DNA from 3 places in the Nocardia sp. NPDC019395 genome. Region 3 is predicted to be linked to each of the others. Evidence: riboswitches for the same ligand, from Rfam matches in the RefSeq annotation. Region 3 holds a riboswitch; each other region holds the start of a gene.
The links. Region 3 has a riboswitch for S-adenosylmethionine ahead of ABZ827_RS25745 (homoserine O-acetyltransferase). Riboswitches for the same ligand answer to the same signal wherever they lie in the genome.
Positions count from the first base shown of each region.

Region 1: another riboswitch for S-adenosylmethionine. It lies ahead of ABZ827_RS24545 (rhodanese-like domain-containing protein); the one in region 3 lies ahead of ABZ827_RS25745 (homoserine O-acetyltransferase).
Region 2: another riboswitch for S-adenosylmethionine. It lies ahead of ABZ827_RS04855 (aminotransferase class V-fold PLP-dependent enzyme); the one in region 3 lies ahead of ABZ827_RS25745 (homoserine O-acetyltransferase).

Region 1 covers NZ_JBEYBT010000014.1:64,521-69,666, reverse strand. The annotation lists gene ABZ827_RS24550 (O-succinylhomoserine sulfhydrylase) at 62-1,273, opposite strand; gene ABZ827_RS24545 (rhodanese-like domain-containing protein) at 1,270-1,686, opposite strand; SAM riboswitch class IV at 1,704-1,816, opposite strand; gene ABZ827_RS24540 (hypothetical protein) at 1,882-2,352, opposite strand; gene ABZ827_RS24535 (FAD-dependent oxidoreductase) at 2,584-3,972, shown strand; gene ABZ827_RS24530 (amidohydrolase family protein) at 4,045-4,929, shown strand; gene ABZ827_RS24525 (DUF456 domain-containing protein) at 4,961-5,146, opposite strand, start outside.
Region 2 covers NZ_JBEYBT010000001.1:1,184,113-1,189,258, forward strand. The annotation lists gene ABZ827_RS04845 (ADP-ribosylglycohydrolase family protein) at 1-758, opposite strand, end outside; gene ABZ827_RS04850 (SDR family oxidoreductase) at 819-1,526, opposite strand; gene ABZ827_RS04855 (aminotransferase class V-fold PLP-dependent enzyme) at 1,728-3,041, opposite strand; SAM riboswitch class IV at 3,090-3,203, opposite strand; gene ABZ827_RS04860 (TetR/AcrR family transcriptional regulator) at 3,719-4,279, opposite strand; gene ABZ827_RS04865 (oxygenase MpaB family protein) at 4,389-5,146, shown strand, end outside.
Region 3 covers NZ_JBEYBT010000016.1:59,332-64,477, forward strand. The annotation lists gene cycA (D-serine/D-alanine/glycine transporter) at 1-177, shown strand, start outside; gene ABZ827_RS25740 (DUF3017 domain-containing protein) at 690-935, shown strand; gene ABZ827_RS25745 (homoserine O-acetyltransferase) at 945-2,045, opposite strand; SAM riboswitch class IV at 2,167-2,277, opposite strand; gene ABZ827_RS25750 (NADP-dependent isocitrate dehydrogenase) at 2,553-3,770, shown strand; gene ABZ827_RS25755 (transglycosylase SLT domain-containing protein) at 4,192-5,146, opposite strand, start outside.

The DNA of each region.
Region 1 (5,146 bases), on a different contig from region 3:
CGAGCCGCGGAGCGGCTCCAAAATTACAGCCCGCCCTTCACGGTCGGTCTGCCCCGAGGTACTACAACGCCTGGTCGATATCCCCGAGCAGATCCTCGATATCCTCGAGCCCGACCGACAGACGCACCACCCCGTCCGACAGCCCGATCCCCGCGCGCCCTTCCGCCCCCATCGCCCGGTGCGTGGTCGTCGCCGGATGCGTGATCAGCGATTTCGCGTCACCCAGGTTGTTGGAGATATCGATGATCCGCAACCCGTTGAGCACCTCGAACGCCCGTTTCTTGGCCGTATCCGCCGAGGCCTTCAGCTCGAACGTCACCACCGTCCCACCGCCGCTCATCTGGTCGGTGGCCAGCTTGTACTGCGGGTGAGTTTCCAGGAACGGGTAGCGCACCCAGCTCACCGCCGGATGCTCGTCGAGGTATCGCGCGATCCGGAGCGCCGAATCAGCCGACTGCCGGACCCGCAGCGGCATCGTTTCGAGCCCCTTGAGCAGCGTCCATGCGTTGAACGGGCTCAACGCCGGCCCCGTATGCCGCATAAGCGTTTTGACCGGGCCCTCGATGTATTCCTCCGACCCCAGGATCGCGCCGCCCAGTACCCGGCCCTGACCGTCGATATGTTTGGTGCCCGAATACACGATCACGTCCGCGCCCAGTTCGAACCCGCGTTGCAACAGCGGCGTCGCGAAGACATTGTCCAGCACAACCTTCGCGCCCGCGGCATGCGCGAGTTCGCAGACCCGCCGCACGTCGACCAGCGTCTGCATCGGGTTGGCGGGAGTTTCGAAGAACACCGCCGCCGCCGGTTCCGCGAGCGCCGCTTCCCACTGGTCCAGATCTTCGCCGTCGACGAAAACCGTTTCGATACCCCAGCGCGGCAGGATCTCGTTACACACCACGAAACACGACCCGAACAGGCTGCGCGCGGCGACCAGCCGGTCACCCGCCTTCAGGAGTGCGCCGAGCGCGACGAATACCGCCGCCATACCGCTGGCGGTCGCGAAACAGGCTTCTGCGCCGTCGAGCAGCCGCATCCGTTCCTGGAAGGTGGCCACGGTCGGGTTCCCGTAGCGGGAGTACACGTAATGCTGGGCTTCGCCCGTGAACGCCGCTTCGGCGGCTTCGGCGCTGGCGTAGACGAATCCCGAGTTCAGGTAGAGCGCTTCGGAGGTCTCTTCGAAACCCGACCGGTTCAGGCCGCCGCGCACGCCCAGCGTGGCCGGTCCGACACCTTCGGGCAGTACCCGCTCGAACGCACCGCCGCCGATCACGACTGCCGCCAGGGAAGCCCGTCGGCTCGCCAGCCGGAACCGCCACGGTGCCCGAACTCGTCGAGTGGGCCTTCGAATCCTTCGGAGATGTTGTACGAGGGCGCGATACCGGCACCGGTCGCGGCGTCGGCGGCGTGCGCCGAACGCTGGCCGGACCGGCACAGGAAGAGCACCGGTGCGTCGGCCGGGCGGTCGCCCAGCGCCGAGCGCAGCTGGTCGAGGAATCCGGTGTTGCGTGTCCCGGTGCCATCGACCCACTCCACCAGCAGTGTCGGCTTGGCGATGGGGCTGGTGTCGGGTACGCCGACGAACTTCCATTCGGCTTCGGTCCGCACGTCCACCAGGACGGCGTCGGGATTCTCGGCCAGCAGTTCCCAGGCCTGCTGTGGACCGATATCACCTGCGTAACTCATACGTGTTACCTCCTGCGAATCCGCACTTGCCGCATCTGTTCGATGCGTGCCAGGTCGTCACCCGGAGCACCCCACCGCGGAGGAGGGTTGCCGACCAGCGAGCCGGGGCTTGGCGCTGGCACTCATGACCTAATGCATGAGATTGCCCGGCCCGACCGGCCGCTGTCAAACCCTGGTTGACGGTGCTCGCCGGAATCATTCGACCGGCTGGTTGCACACCCGCCATTCGCCGTCCGTGTGGAACAGCCACCAGGTGGAGGTTGCTTCCGCGCCCTCGACCCGGCTGGTCACATCGACGGTCGCGGTCTCGCCGTTGATCTGGATCGGGCCCAATTTCGTGATCTCGATATCTTTTCCGGTCTCGCCGGGCTGTAGCCGTCCGGCGAACGGGGACCGGGCGGGAACGAAGCCGGGACAGACCGCCTCGCGCGGTGGTTCCGGTCCGTAGCGGCTGCTCACATCGCCGAAGTCGCGGACCGCTCCCGCGATCCGGTCGGATTCTGTGACATTTTTCTCAACGGGCGCCAGCAGGCCGGTGAGCAGGATGCCCCCGAGGACCACGGCCGCGATCACCGCGGCCACGGCGAACGGCGTGATCGTGCGCCGTGGTGGGGTGGCATCCGGGTCGGCGGCCGACGGTTCGTCAGCGGGTCCGGAATCGCTCATACCGATGATCATCCCTGGTCCCGCCATCGATGGTGCGCCCGCACCCCGATAGAATTGCGGTAGACCGCGGGTGGACGGCACAGCAGTCGCCGCGGAGACGTGGGAAGACGTGCAGCGAACCGGCTGCCCCGGGGCGGCGCGACAACGGCGCATACGGGCCACGCGTCAACTTAGCCTAAGCTAAGTGCAACGCCAGTGATTTCTTTCGACCGATAAGGGTGCGCGAAACAGATGACCGAGCAGAAGGAAGCGAATCGCCCGCTTCGGATCGCGATCGTGGGGGCTGGTCCGGCGGGGATCTACGCCGCTGACGCGCTGATGAAGTCGGATGCCGAGGTTTCGATCGACCTGTTCGAGCGGATGCCGGCCCCGTTCGGTCTGATCCGCTACGGCGTCGCACCGGACCACCCCCGGATCAAGGGGATCGTGACCGCGCTGCACAAGGTCCTGGACAAGGAGCAGGTGCGGCTGCTGGGCAATATCGATTACGGCACCGATATCACCCTGTCGGATCTGCGGCGTTTCTACGATGCGGTGATCTTCTCCACGGGCGCCAACGCCGACCGGGCGTTGCCGGTCCCGGGTATCGATCTGGACGGTTCCTACGGTGCCGCCGATTTCGTCTCCTGGTACGACGGGCATCCGGATGTGCCGCGCACCTGGCCGCTGGACGCGGAGAAGGTGGCGGTGCTCGGGGTGGGCAATGTCGCGCTCGACGTGGCGCGGGTGCTCGCCAAAACCGGTGACGAACTGCTGCCGACCGAGATCCCGCCGAACGTCTACGAGGGCCTGAAGGCCAACAAGGCCGTCGAGGTGCACGTATTCGGCCGCCGCGGGCCGGCGCAGGCCAAGTTCACCCCGCTGGAGCTGCGGGAACTCGATCATTCGCCGACGATCGAGGTGATCGTCGATCCGGAGGACATCGACTACGACGAGGGATCCGAGGCCGCGCGCCGCCATTCCAAGCAGGTCGATATGGTCGCCAACACCCTCGAGCAGTGGGCGATCCGGGATCAGGGCGATCGGCCGCACAAGCTCTACCTGCACTTCTTCGAATCCCCCGCCGAGATCATGGGCGAGGACGGCAAGGTCGTGGGGCTGCGCACCGAACGCACCCAGCTCGACGGCACCGGCAACGTGAAGGGCACCGGGAACTTCCGGGACTGGGATGTGCAGGCGATCTACCGCGCCGTGGGCTACCTGTCGCAGAACATCTCCGAGCTGCCGTTCGACGATCAGGCCGGTGTGATCCCGAACGAGGCCGGTCGCGTACTGGTCGACGAGAACGCCGACGGTGCCGCCCGCTACCTGCCCGGCACCTATGTGACCGGCTGGATCAAGCGCGGTCCGGTCGGGCTGATCGGCCACACCAAGGGCGATGCGAACGAAACGGTGGCGTGCCTGCTGGACGACAGCAAGGATTTCGCCGTCGCCGAGAGCCCGGAGCCGGACGCGGTGACCGATTTCCTCGAGAGTCGCGGTATCCCGTTCACCACCTGGGCGGGCTGGTACCGGCTCGACGCCCATGAGCGTTCGCTGGGCGAGCCGGAGGGCCGGGAGCGGGTCAAGGTCGTCGAGCGCGAGGATATGCTGCGCGCCAGCGAACCCCACAAGGTGTAATCCGAGCCCGCTCCGACCACCCAGAGCTGGGAGGAGCGGGCATCACCCCCACACATCAGGCATTCTGTATCCGTGTTCGATGCGCATGTGCACATCATCGATCCGCGTTTTCCGCTGATCGAGAATGAGGGCTACCTACCGGAGCCCTACACGGTCGACGATTACCGACGCCGGATGGCCCGGTTCGCGCCTTCCGGTGGCGCGGTGGTCAGCGCGTCTTTCCAGGGAAACGATCAGAGCTACCTGCGGGCCGCGTTGGCCGAACTCGGCCCGGGCTGGGTCGGGGTGACCCGGCTCGATCTGGACGCCTCCGATTCCGAGATTCTCGATCTGCACGAGGCCGGCGTGCGGGCGGTGCGGTTCAACCTGAAACGCGCCGCCGCCGATATCACGGGGATGACCCGCCAGGCGCTGCGCGCCCACGAACTGTGCGGCTGGCATGTGGAGATCTATGTGGACGGCCAGATGCTGGCCTCGCTGCAGCCGGTGATCCTGAAACTGCCGAAGGTCTCCATCGACCATCTGGGGATGTCCCAGGTGGGCCTGTCCTACCTGCTGGACCTGGTCGATCGCGGGGCCCGGGTGAAGGCGACCGGTTTCGGGCGGGTCGATATGAACGTCGCGACCGCCCTGCGCCGGATCCACGCGGTGAACCCCGAGGCGCTCATGTTCGGCAGCGATCTACCCGGCACCCGGGCGGGCCGCCCGTTCCGGGAAGTCGATGTGGAGCTGATCGCCGATGTGGTCGGCACCGATATGAACGCGGTCCTCGAGGACAACGCCCGCGCGTTCTACGGCCTGCCCGCCGTCGACCGCGCCACCGAGGACCCCACCCCCACGCTGCCGCTGTTCGTCCCGCCCCTGCGGGATATCGACCGACGTCCCGCCACCGACGGCACCACCCGTCCTCTCCCGGCCCTCGACCCACGACCGGGGCAGGCCCCGGGCACGGACTGACGAGGACAAGGTCTGGGTGCTGCCCCGGCAATCAGGCGGTGACGGCCCCGATCACCCAGACACCGCTCGCCAGTAGCGCGCCGAACAGTTCCACCAGGATCGACAGACCCACGCCTTTGATCGCGTGCTTGCTCGACACCCAGGCCTGCCGGTTGTCGGGGAACCGGGCCATCTCCGAGAGATACACCCCCACAACGAAACCCACGAACAGCCCGAC
Region 2 (5,146 bases), on a different contig from region 3:
GTGATGCACGTGGTGATCGCGGCCGGATAGTCGGTGAGATGCGTTGCCGCGGCCCATATCGTGAACGGCACCGTGTTCTGCGCGGTCACCCGGGAGCCATTACCCAGTTCCGCCGCGGCCTGCTCGACGGAGACGCCGAGCAGGGTGCGGGCGTGCCGGATCAGCCGGCCCGTTTCACCGTCGTCGAGGCGGTCGGCGACGGCGGTGATGAAATCCCATGGTGTAGGCCGTGTTCCGGTGCGGCGGGCCTGTGCGGCCTCCCCGGCCGCGAGTGCCACCGCGACGGCACCGCTGATCCCTTCCGGATGCATATGGGTGACCTCGGCCGACCGGACCGCTTCCACGGCAATACGTTCCGGGTCGCCGGAGAAGTAGGCGCCCAGCGGCGCCACCCGCATGGCGGCGCCGTTACCGCAGGAACCCTGGTGGTCGTAGGCGGCTCCGGACGCCTCCCGCCAGTGCACACCCTCCTGGATCCGGCGCAGCGTGCCGACCGAGATGAACCCGTAGTCACGACGCGGATCGAACCGCCGGGCGAAGGCGGGTGCCAGCCGGCCGGGGTCGATCGTGCCGTGGCCGAGGAGTTCGGCGACCACGCTGCAGGCCATTTCGGTATCGTCGGTCCATCCCCACGGTCCCGGTGTGAGATTCCCGGCCCGGAGATCCGGAATCGAGCGGCGCATCACGGGGAATTCCGCCCCGAGCGCATCCCCCACAGAAAGCCCGTCGAGTGAATCGAGCATCAGGTCGATATGCATCGTTCCCGAGCATAGCCGTGCCGATACCGTTGGAGATGAGGTCCGGCGTGGCCCGGGCTTTCAGGGGATCGGTGCGGAGATGTACCGGATGGCCGGTTTTCCGGGGCGGACAACGAGTTCGGTGCCCGGATCCCCGTCACGGAGCAACCCTTCGACGGCGGCGGCCACCTCGTCCGCATCCAGCATCGGGATTCCCGCGGCGCGGAATCGCTCCCGCCCGCCCGCGGTGAGCGGCGTGTCCACCAGGCCGGGGCATACCGCGCTCAGGCGGATACCTTCCTGTGCGAGCCGGCCGTGCAGCGCGCGTACCAGCCCGATGACCGCATGTTTGGTCATTGTGTAGATCGGGTCCTGCGGCACACCCGCGATTCCCGCATGCGACGCGGTGATCACAATGGAACCGCTGCCCTGCCGCCGCATGACCGGGAGAGCGGCGCGCAGACCCCAGACGACTGCGTGCTGGTTGACGCCGACGACGGCATGGTAGCGGTCGAGGTCGAGTTCCGCGGGGTCCTTGTCCACAGAGTTGATCCCGGCGTTGAGGACGAGCAGATCGAGCCGCTCTCCGGCCGTGGCGATCGCGACCCGGGACAGGGCCGGATCTGCCAGATCCCCGACGACCGCATCGCCGCCCAGTTCCGCCGCGACCTGCTCGACCAGCGGATTGCGGTCGACCAGGACGCAGCGCACACCCCGCGCGGACAGTCGGCGGGCCGTATGCTCGCCGATCCCGCCCGCGGCTCCTGTGATCACTGCGGTTTCCGTCATCGTCTGCTCCTCGCCCAGCGCGCCTGTTCCCTGATGAGAATAAGCTTCGCGAAACGAAGAATGCAATTCTGACGCCATGATCCGCTACCGGGCCGTGACACCCTAGCGGCGCAATTCTCGAGGAATCCGGGTGACCCCGCCGTGCGGAAGGACGGCCGGCGCACTCGGGAGCGGGGTACGAGGATCATCCGCCGGATGTACTCAGATCGTGCACGGTGCGTTGCCGGCAGCAGTGCCGGGAATCAGGCCCGGCCGGGTCTCGGGTACCGGATCCCAGCGTCCGCCGGTGCCCGCGTAATCCCATCGCGGCCCCCGGTCGACCAGGACGGCGACGGCTTCGAGCAGCCGGTCGATATCGGCGTGCGTCGTTCCCAGGCCGATACTCGCGCGCAGCGCGGCATCGACGCCGAGACGGGCGAGTAGTGGATGGGCGCAGAACCTGCCGTCGCGCACGCCGATTCCGTATTCGGCGGAGAGATACGCTGCCACCCGGCCGGCTTCGAATCCGTCCACGGTGAACGCGACGATGCCGACACTGTCGGCGCTGTCGGTCCACACCCGCAGGCACCGGACACCCGGGATATCGGCCAGACCATCGCGGAGCCGGTGCGTGAGCGCCCGCTCGTATTCTTCGGCGCGGTCACCGAGTTCGGTGAGAACTTCACACGCGGTGGCAAGGGCCGCCGCGCCGAGCACATTCGGTGACCCCGCCTCATGACGCTGCGGTGCCGCCGCCCACACCGTGTTCGTGACCGTGACGTCGGTAACCGCGCCACCGCCGGATAGATAGGGCTCCGCCGTATCGAGCCAGTCCCGGCGCCCGGCCAGTACCCCGGCGCCGAACGGTGCGTACAGCTTGTGCCCGGACAACACCAGGTAATCGATACCGGTGGCGCAGAGGTCGATCCGCCGGTGCGGAGCCAGCTGTGCCGCATCCACCAGAATCCGTGCGCCGCACTGGTGCGCCAGGGAGGCGAGGCGGTCCAGCGGCAGCACCTCACCGGTCACATTGGATGCCCCCGTCACGGCCAGCAGCGCGGCCGGTTTCGCACACAATTCGGCCGTCAGCCGGCGCAGTGTTTCTTCGACGGTATCGGCCGCGTGCACCACGCGGCGACCACGTCGCTGCCAGGGCAGCAGGTTCGCGTGGTGTTCGATATCGAGCACCACCGTATCGCCGGGAACGCATCCGGCCAGCAGATTCACCGCGTCGGTGGTGTTGCGAGTGAACACCACCACCTGATCGTCGGCGCAGTGCAGGAATCGGCCGACCGTCGCGCGCGCCGCCTCGTAGCACTGAGTGGACACCCGTGAGGCGTACCCGGCCCCACGATGGACACTCGCGTAATAGGGCAGCAGTTCGGCAATACGGTCGGTGACCTGTACCAACGCCGGAGCGCTGGCCGCGTAGTCGAAATTGGCGTAGGTCCGGGTCCCGCCCTGTACCAGGGGAACTCGGAGATCGGAGCCGGAGACAAGGGCGAGGGCGCCGGTCCGGTCGAGTACAGCGGTCATCACGCAATCCCATCGATTCAGGGACTCCGGCGGTGATCGAACGAACGGAGTCCGCGCTTGCCGCGCTCGGTCGAGCGTCGGCCAGGTCGTCACCCGGGGCACCCCACCGCGGAGGAGGGTTGCCGGCCAGCAAGCCGGGGCTCGATGCTGGCACTCATGACCTGGCCCGAGATTTTCAGACGCCCGCGGGGTTTGTCAACCCGCATCGGTGCGGCGGCCGTGCGGAAGGGGGACAGCGAACTGTCACTCGGCTCGAGCCCTGATGATGTCCAGAGGTGGATGGTCCGACCCGTTGTCGGAGACGGTGGATGCGTAGCTCATGTGTTGCTGATGAGCGTCACGAATGGGCTTTGTGCAGGGGCCTATGCGGGCCGCGGAGCTATTCTCTGTGGTAACTGGATCTAGGCTGGGAAACTCCAGCGGAATCGAGAGGACTCGTTATGAGCGCGTGGTTCAACGATCTGGCCTGGCACATCTTCACGTTGTCGGCCTGGTGATCGGTTGCCCAGCTGTCCTGCACCTCGGCGTCCCTGCGGGCAGATTGCGAGCAATCATTCGCGTAATTCCGGGTGCACCGGACGGACGGTGCTCTCGGCGGCCTATTGCGCGCGTCGCCGATCGACGAGAACGACAGTACTCGCGTAATACTCGGCTTCGGCCACACCGGGATGGTGGATTCACGGTCGGCGGAAGTAGTTGAGGATCATCCGGATGAGGTTGGTGAGGAAGATATCGCGGGGAATATCGGGCTGGTCGAGGATATAGCGGACGGTCAGATGTTCCACGGTCCGGACGAGCATCCAGGCGGCCGTCGGGATATCCGTGTCCTCGTGGGGCCGGTATCCGCGCAGGGTGAGCGCGGCGCGGGTGAGGTCCGCGATCTGGTCTTCGAAGTTGACGACCGTATGCCCGACACTGAGCCGGGGAGTCTGTTCGACCACCGCGCGCAGGAGTTCGGGCTGATTTCCCAGCGCGTCCAGTAGCGCGGAGATCGACTGCTGCAGCGCGACTTCCGGCGGCTCCGTCATATATTTCAGCACCTGCGCGCGGACCCTCTCGGATACCTCGCCGTTGTAACGGTCGATGGCGGCACCGATCACGGCATCCTTATTGGGAAAGTACTGGTAGAGCGAACCGGGACTGATTCCGGCGGCCGCCGCTATGCGGTTGGTCGAGGCGCCCTCGTACCCGTATGAGATCAGCACGGACTGACCGGCGTCGATGATGCGCTGGACCATTTGCCGCGAGCGTTGCTGGCGCGGTGTCCGGCGGAGGTTGGCGCGAGGTGCGGGAGGCATATCAGAATGCGAATTGAACGCGAGTAATTATTCGTGTCAGCATTCGCCCATGCTGCCACAGGAGCCGAAAACGAACCCTCCGGACCGGGGCACCGAATCCTTCGATGAAGGGAATCGGCACCGTTTCGACTACTATTTCCGCCCCGGTATGCCCCTGCGGCCCCCGCCGCCCCGGGTGGCGCCGTCCGGGTTGTGGTTCGAAACCCGCAAGCGGATGCTCTCACCCTGGATCGATGTCCGGCGGGTTCCGCTGGACACCCCGCAGGCTCGGCTGATGGCCGACCACCTCTGGCAGGGCGACGAACTGATGGACGGTGTGGTCGCCGCGTTCGCGCGGGTGGGTACCGCGGCGGGACGGAGCATGCTCGATCAGGCCCTCGCGCACGGCATCGATACGGTGGACCAGCCACCAGTGGAGCTGATCGCGCTCTTCGATCACCTCGACAATCCGCCGGACTGGCTGGACCCGCAGCGGTGGGAGCGTGGCCGGCGGCTGTGGCTGAACGCCTCGATGTCCGGGAAGACGGCGATGTTGATCCAGGATTTCATGGGCACCTTCGTCGGCGCGGAGGTCGCCTCCGCGACCGGCGCCACGGGACGCTATGTCCACGATCCCTACCTGCGGAATCTGGAGACCGCGAACTGGTTCCGGAGTATGACGGTGGCCGGGGCGCTGGAGCGGTGGTCGCCGACCTTCCAGGACACGGTGCGAGTCCGCCTCATGCACGCACAGGTGCGATCTGGGCTGAAAAAGGCGTGGGGGCCGGAGCATTTCGCGCGGCACGGCAACCCGATCTCCAATGCCAC
Region 3 (5,146 bases):
TTCATCGTCTGGGCCCTGACCCAGGAGAGCGACACCCTGCAGGCCCTGCTGCTGACCCCGATCTGGTTCGTCGTACTGGCCCTCGCCTATCTGGTTGTGCGGCGCACCCCGCACCATGCCGCGCTACGCGAGCAGCATCGCCAGAAGGTTCTCGCCGAGACCGACGCGTTGGGCTGAGCTTTCGGCGCGCCGGCGCGCGCGGGGTTTCGGCCCCCTTGGGCCCTGCCTTCGGCCCTCGAGACTCGCGGCTGCGCCGCATGCGCTTCGAGGACTGAAGGCAGGGCCGGGCCAAAACCTCTCAGGGCCTCGTAGGACTCGGCGGCGCCGCTGGGCACGTTCGGTTGGTCCATGAGCTGACCCCTCCGAGTGCCGAGGGTTCGGTGTCGCCGCTGGTAGGGTCACCCTCCGCGGTCACGGCTGCCACCAACCGACCCGCGTGCCGCGAGCACGGACCCTCGAGCCGGACGGTACGAGCCGCACCTGCTGGCCGCGGTGACCGCCGGCTGCCCGCACTGCCCGCGGGGCTTCGCGTGGACATTCGGCCTGATCGGCCCCAGTACGAACCGGTCACGCGGACCTGACCGGCGGCATCTGGAACAATCGCATCCGTGACCGACGCCGAGACTGTGACCGAGGACCATCCCGGCACCGGCAGCCGCCTGGCCGTGTTCCTGCGCTGCCATCTGCCGATGGTTGTGGTTGTCGCGGTGATCGCGGTGGCCGTGGTTTTCGTCGCGCAGGATCGGTGGCGGCGCGGGGCTTTCTTCTTCGGCGGCGCGACGCTGATCGCCGCCGCGTTCCGGCTGTGCCTGCCGACCCTGCGGGTAGGTCTGCTCGCGGTGCGCAGCAGACCGTTCGATGTGGGTGCGCTGACCCTGCTGGGTGGTGCGATCGTCTTCCTCGCCGCCACGATCAATACGCTCGGCGTGGGCTGAACCGGCTGCTCAGCGGCTGGAGCGGGCCAGATCCATCGTCTGATCCAGCAGTTTGCCGATGGCCTCGGCTTCGGTGAGGAACGCGTCGTGGCCGTCCCGGGAGGCGATGATCTCGAAATGCCGGCAGCCCGGCAGCCCGTCCGCCAGCTCCCGCTGGGTGTGCAAGGGATACAGCCGGTCGGAGTCGATACCGCCCACGATGCACGGCACCTGGCAGCTCGCCATCGCCGCGTCGATCCCGCCGCGACCGCGCCCGATATCGTGGCGGTTCATCGCCTCGCTGAGCAGCACATACGTCGAGGGGTCGAAACGTCTGCCCAGCTTCTCGGCCTGGTATTCGAGGTAGCTCTGCACGGCGTATCGGCCGCCGTCCCAGGGATCCTCACCGGTCTGCGGGCTGTTGGCGAACCGGCTGTCCAGTTCGACCTCGGTGCGATAAGTAAGGTGCGCTATCCGCCGCGCGATGCCCATCCCGGCCATCGGCGCGCGGCCGGTGCCGTGATAGTTCCCGCCCTGCCAGTCGGGGTCGCTGGTGATGGCGGCGATCTGGGTGGTCTGCGTCCCGATCTGATCGGCGGTGGCGCGGGCGCCGACCGCGAGGATCAGCGCCGAGGCGATGCGTTCGGGTGCGAGGAGCATCCATTCCAGCACCCGCATCCCGCCCATCGACCCGCCGACCGCAGCGGCCAGACGGTCGACGCCGAGCAGATCGCACAGTCGTAGTTCGGCGCTCACCTGATCGCGGATGGAGATCTCCGGGAACCGCGCCCCCCAGGGCATCCCGTCCGGGTGGGGCGACGCGGGCCCGGTGCTGCCCTGACAGCCACCGAGCACATTGGTCGCGACCACACACCACTCGTCGGTGTCGATGGGCGCCCCCGGCCCGATCATTCCGTTCCACCACCCGGGCGACGGATTATCCGCATCCGGTTCGCCCACCACATGGGAGTCGCCGGTCAACGCATGCTCGATCAGCACCACGTTGTCCCGGGCCGCCGACAGTTCCCCCCACCGCTGCACGACCAACTGAACACCGGGCAGCTCGGCCCCGTTCTCCAGCGTGATATCGCCGATATCGATCAGACCGCGGGTGCCGCCGTCCGGGGGCAGCTGCGCGACGGGTACGTCCGTGACTGGTTTGCTCCCCACCTTCACGCGATGACTTCCACTAGCCCCGCGCCGCCGAAAGCGGCGCCGAAAGTACAGCACCGGCACATAACGGTGACCTCCTGACGTGCGCTTGCTCCCGGCTTTCGGGAGCCCGGTCATCACCCGGAGCACCCCGCCGCAGCAGGAGGGTTGCCGACCAGCGAGCCGGGGCTTGGCGCTGGCGCTCATGACCTGCTCAACATGGTAGCGGTGTGCTCTGGCGTACCGAAATCGGCATATGTCCCCACCAGGTAATCTTGTGGCGCGGTTCACCCGTGTGAAATTTCACGACCGGGGCTGGCTGCACCGTGAGATCACCCGAAGCAGTACGCTCGTCTTGGTTACACCAGACGTCTCGTGGACAACGCGGGATGTATACGTTGTCTATTGAACAGCTGGGGTCCGCTCACAAGCGTGTTCGCCTGGCCGTGCAATGAGGGCACCAGTCTTAGGAGGACACGAAGATCCATGTCCAAGATCAAGGTTGAAGGCACCGTCGTAGAACTCGACGGCGACGAGATGACCCGGATCATCTGGCAGTTCATCAAGGACAAGCTGATCCACCCGTACCTCGATGTGAACCTCGAGTACTACGACCTCGGCATCGAGTACCGCGACAAGACCGACGACCAGGTCACCGTCGACGCCGCCAATGCCATCAAAGAGCACGGTGTGGGCGTCAAATGCGCCACGATCACCCCCGACGAGGCCCGGGTCGAGGAATTCGGTCTCAAGAAGATGTGGCGGTCGCCCAACGGCACCATCCGCAACATCCTCGGCGGCACCATCTTCCGCGCGCCGATCATCATCTCCAACGTTCCGCGCCTGGTGCCCGGCTGGACCAAGCCGATCATCATCGGCCGTCACGCCTTCGGTGACCAGTACCGCGCCACCGACTTCAAGGTCTACGAGGCCGGCACCGTCACCCTCACCTTCACCCCGGAAGACGGCAGCGAGCCGATCGTGCACGAGGTCGTGAAGATGCCCGAGGACGGCGGCGTCGTGATGGGTATGTACAACTTCAAGAAGTCCATCGAGGACTTCGCGCGCGCCTCGTTCAACTACGGGCTGCAGCAGAACTACCCGGTCTACATGTCGACCAAGAACACCATCCTGAAAGCCTATGACGGCATGTTCAAGGACACCTTCGAGGCGGTGTTCGAGGCCGAGTTCAAGAGCGAGTTCGAGGCCGCCGGTCTCACCTACGAGCACCGGCTGATCGACGATATGGTCGCCTCCTCCATGAAGTGGGAGGGCGGCTACGTCTGGGCCTGCAAGAACTACGACGGTGATGTGCAGTCCGATACCGTCGCGCAGGGCTTCGGTTCGCTGGGCCTCATGACCTCCGTACTGCTCACCCCGGACGGCAAGACCTGCGAGGCCGAGGCCGCGCACGGCACGGTCACCCGGCACTACCGCCAGCATCAGCAGGGCAAGCCGACCTCGACCAACCCGATCGCGTCGATCTTCGCCTGGACCCGCGGCCTCGAACACCGCGGCAAGCTGGACAACACCCCCGAGGTGATCGGTTTCGCGCAGACCCTCGAGGACGTGGTCATCAAGACCGTCGAAGGCGGCCAGATGACGAAGGATCTCGCCGCACTGGTCGGCGGCGACCAGGGCTACCTCACCACCGAGGAATTCCTCGCCGCGCTCGACGCCAACCTGGCCCGCGCGCTCAAGTAAGTAGTACCCGGAAACGACCTCGCCTCCGCGGCGTCGGCATGAGATCCGCATGCCGATTCCCAGGGAGGCGGGGTCGTGGTTTCCGTGCCGCAGCCGGACCGCCGGAGATGTGTGAATGGACTGGTCGAGATGCGGACCTCCACAGCGCTGCGATATCGGTCGGCAGAGCCGGGAGGAGCGGGCCACCGGCGAGGTCGCAGGAGGGCAGGCGGTCCAGCCACCGGAGCAGCAGTCCGCCGAAATCCTCGCCCTGCGTCCACTGTTCGAAGAACATACTCGGCCGGACTGGGTATCGAGGGGCCAGCCCCCTTGCCTGGTACGACAGCGTTGTGTCGCGACTCGGCGGATACGCGAGCATGCCACCCGGTCTTGATTTTCGTCGACTCGGGATCGCCGCTTCCCTCGGCGCGAGCGTGGCCGGTCAGTAGTTTGTGTAGTCTCCGGTGCTGTTCAGGGACTTCATGCCGGGCGTATTTTCCAGCGATCCGTAGCGACTGATTGCGTACCGGGTGCCTGCGATGATGTTGTCGACCGGATTCCAGATGTCCTTGTGGCCGGGTAGGGAATGAGCATCGAAGGTGGGGTCGATGCACTGCATGATCCCCTTGGACGGAGTCCCCTTTTCCCAGTTGCTGTCCCAGTCGTTCAGTGCATGGGGGTTGCCGCTGGACTCTTTCTCGATCATGGTGGCGATGATGGCGGCGTCTGATTCGTCGACCGGGACACCGTTCTCCTGCATGATTTTTATCGCCTCGTTGATCCATTCCGCCACCTCGCCCTCGGGCTTCGTGAGGGGCGGTCCGCCGGATCCGGCGGACATACCACTGCCACCGGCGTCGTCGCTCATCAGCGAAGAGCTCGGTGATCCGCCGCCGATGGGCACCCCGGGAGATCCGCCGAGACCGCTGTAATTGTTGTTGGTCGGGGCCGGCTCGTCACGGTTGATCTTGAGTGCCTGGGCCGCCGCCTGATCAGAAACGCCGGTGACCTGTCCGTAGGTCTTGTCCAAGGTATCCCAGAGCCCATTGAAGAGCCTGTCCACGGAAGCCTTGGGCATTGCCTGCTGCTCATTGCCGTTCGCATCCAGCACCGGTTCGCCGTTCTTGGTCACCGTGTATACCGAGGCGTTGGCGTCCTTGATCGTTTTGTTGAGTTCACCGACCGAGGTTTCGATGGCGTCGTAGGCATCCGTGACTGCCTTGCCGATCTCGGCCGTCTTCACGGGAATGCCGCCGTCTTTCTCCTTGTAATCGTCTTTGACCCGGTTCACCTCGTCCTTGTGCTCGTTGTAGCGATCGAGCATCTCCGACTGGTTCTCGGGCTTGGCGATTCCTTCTCCGCGCAGCAATTCCTGCAGGTCAGGGGCTTTGGATGGA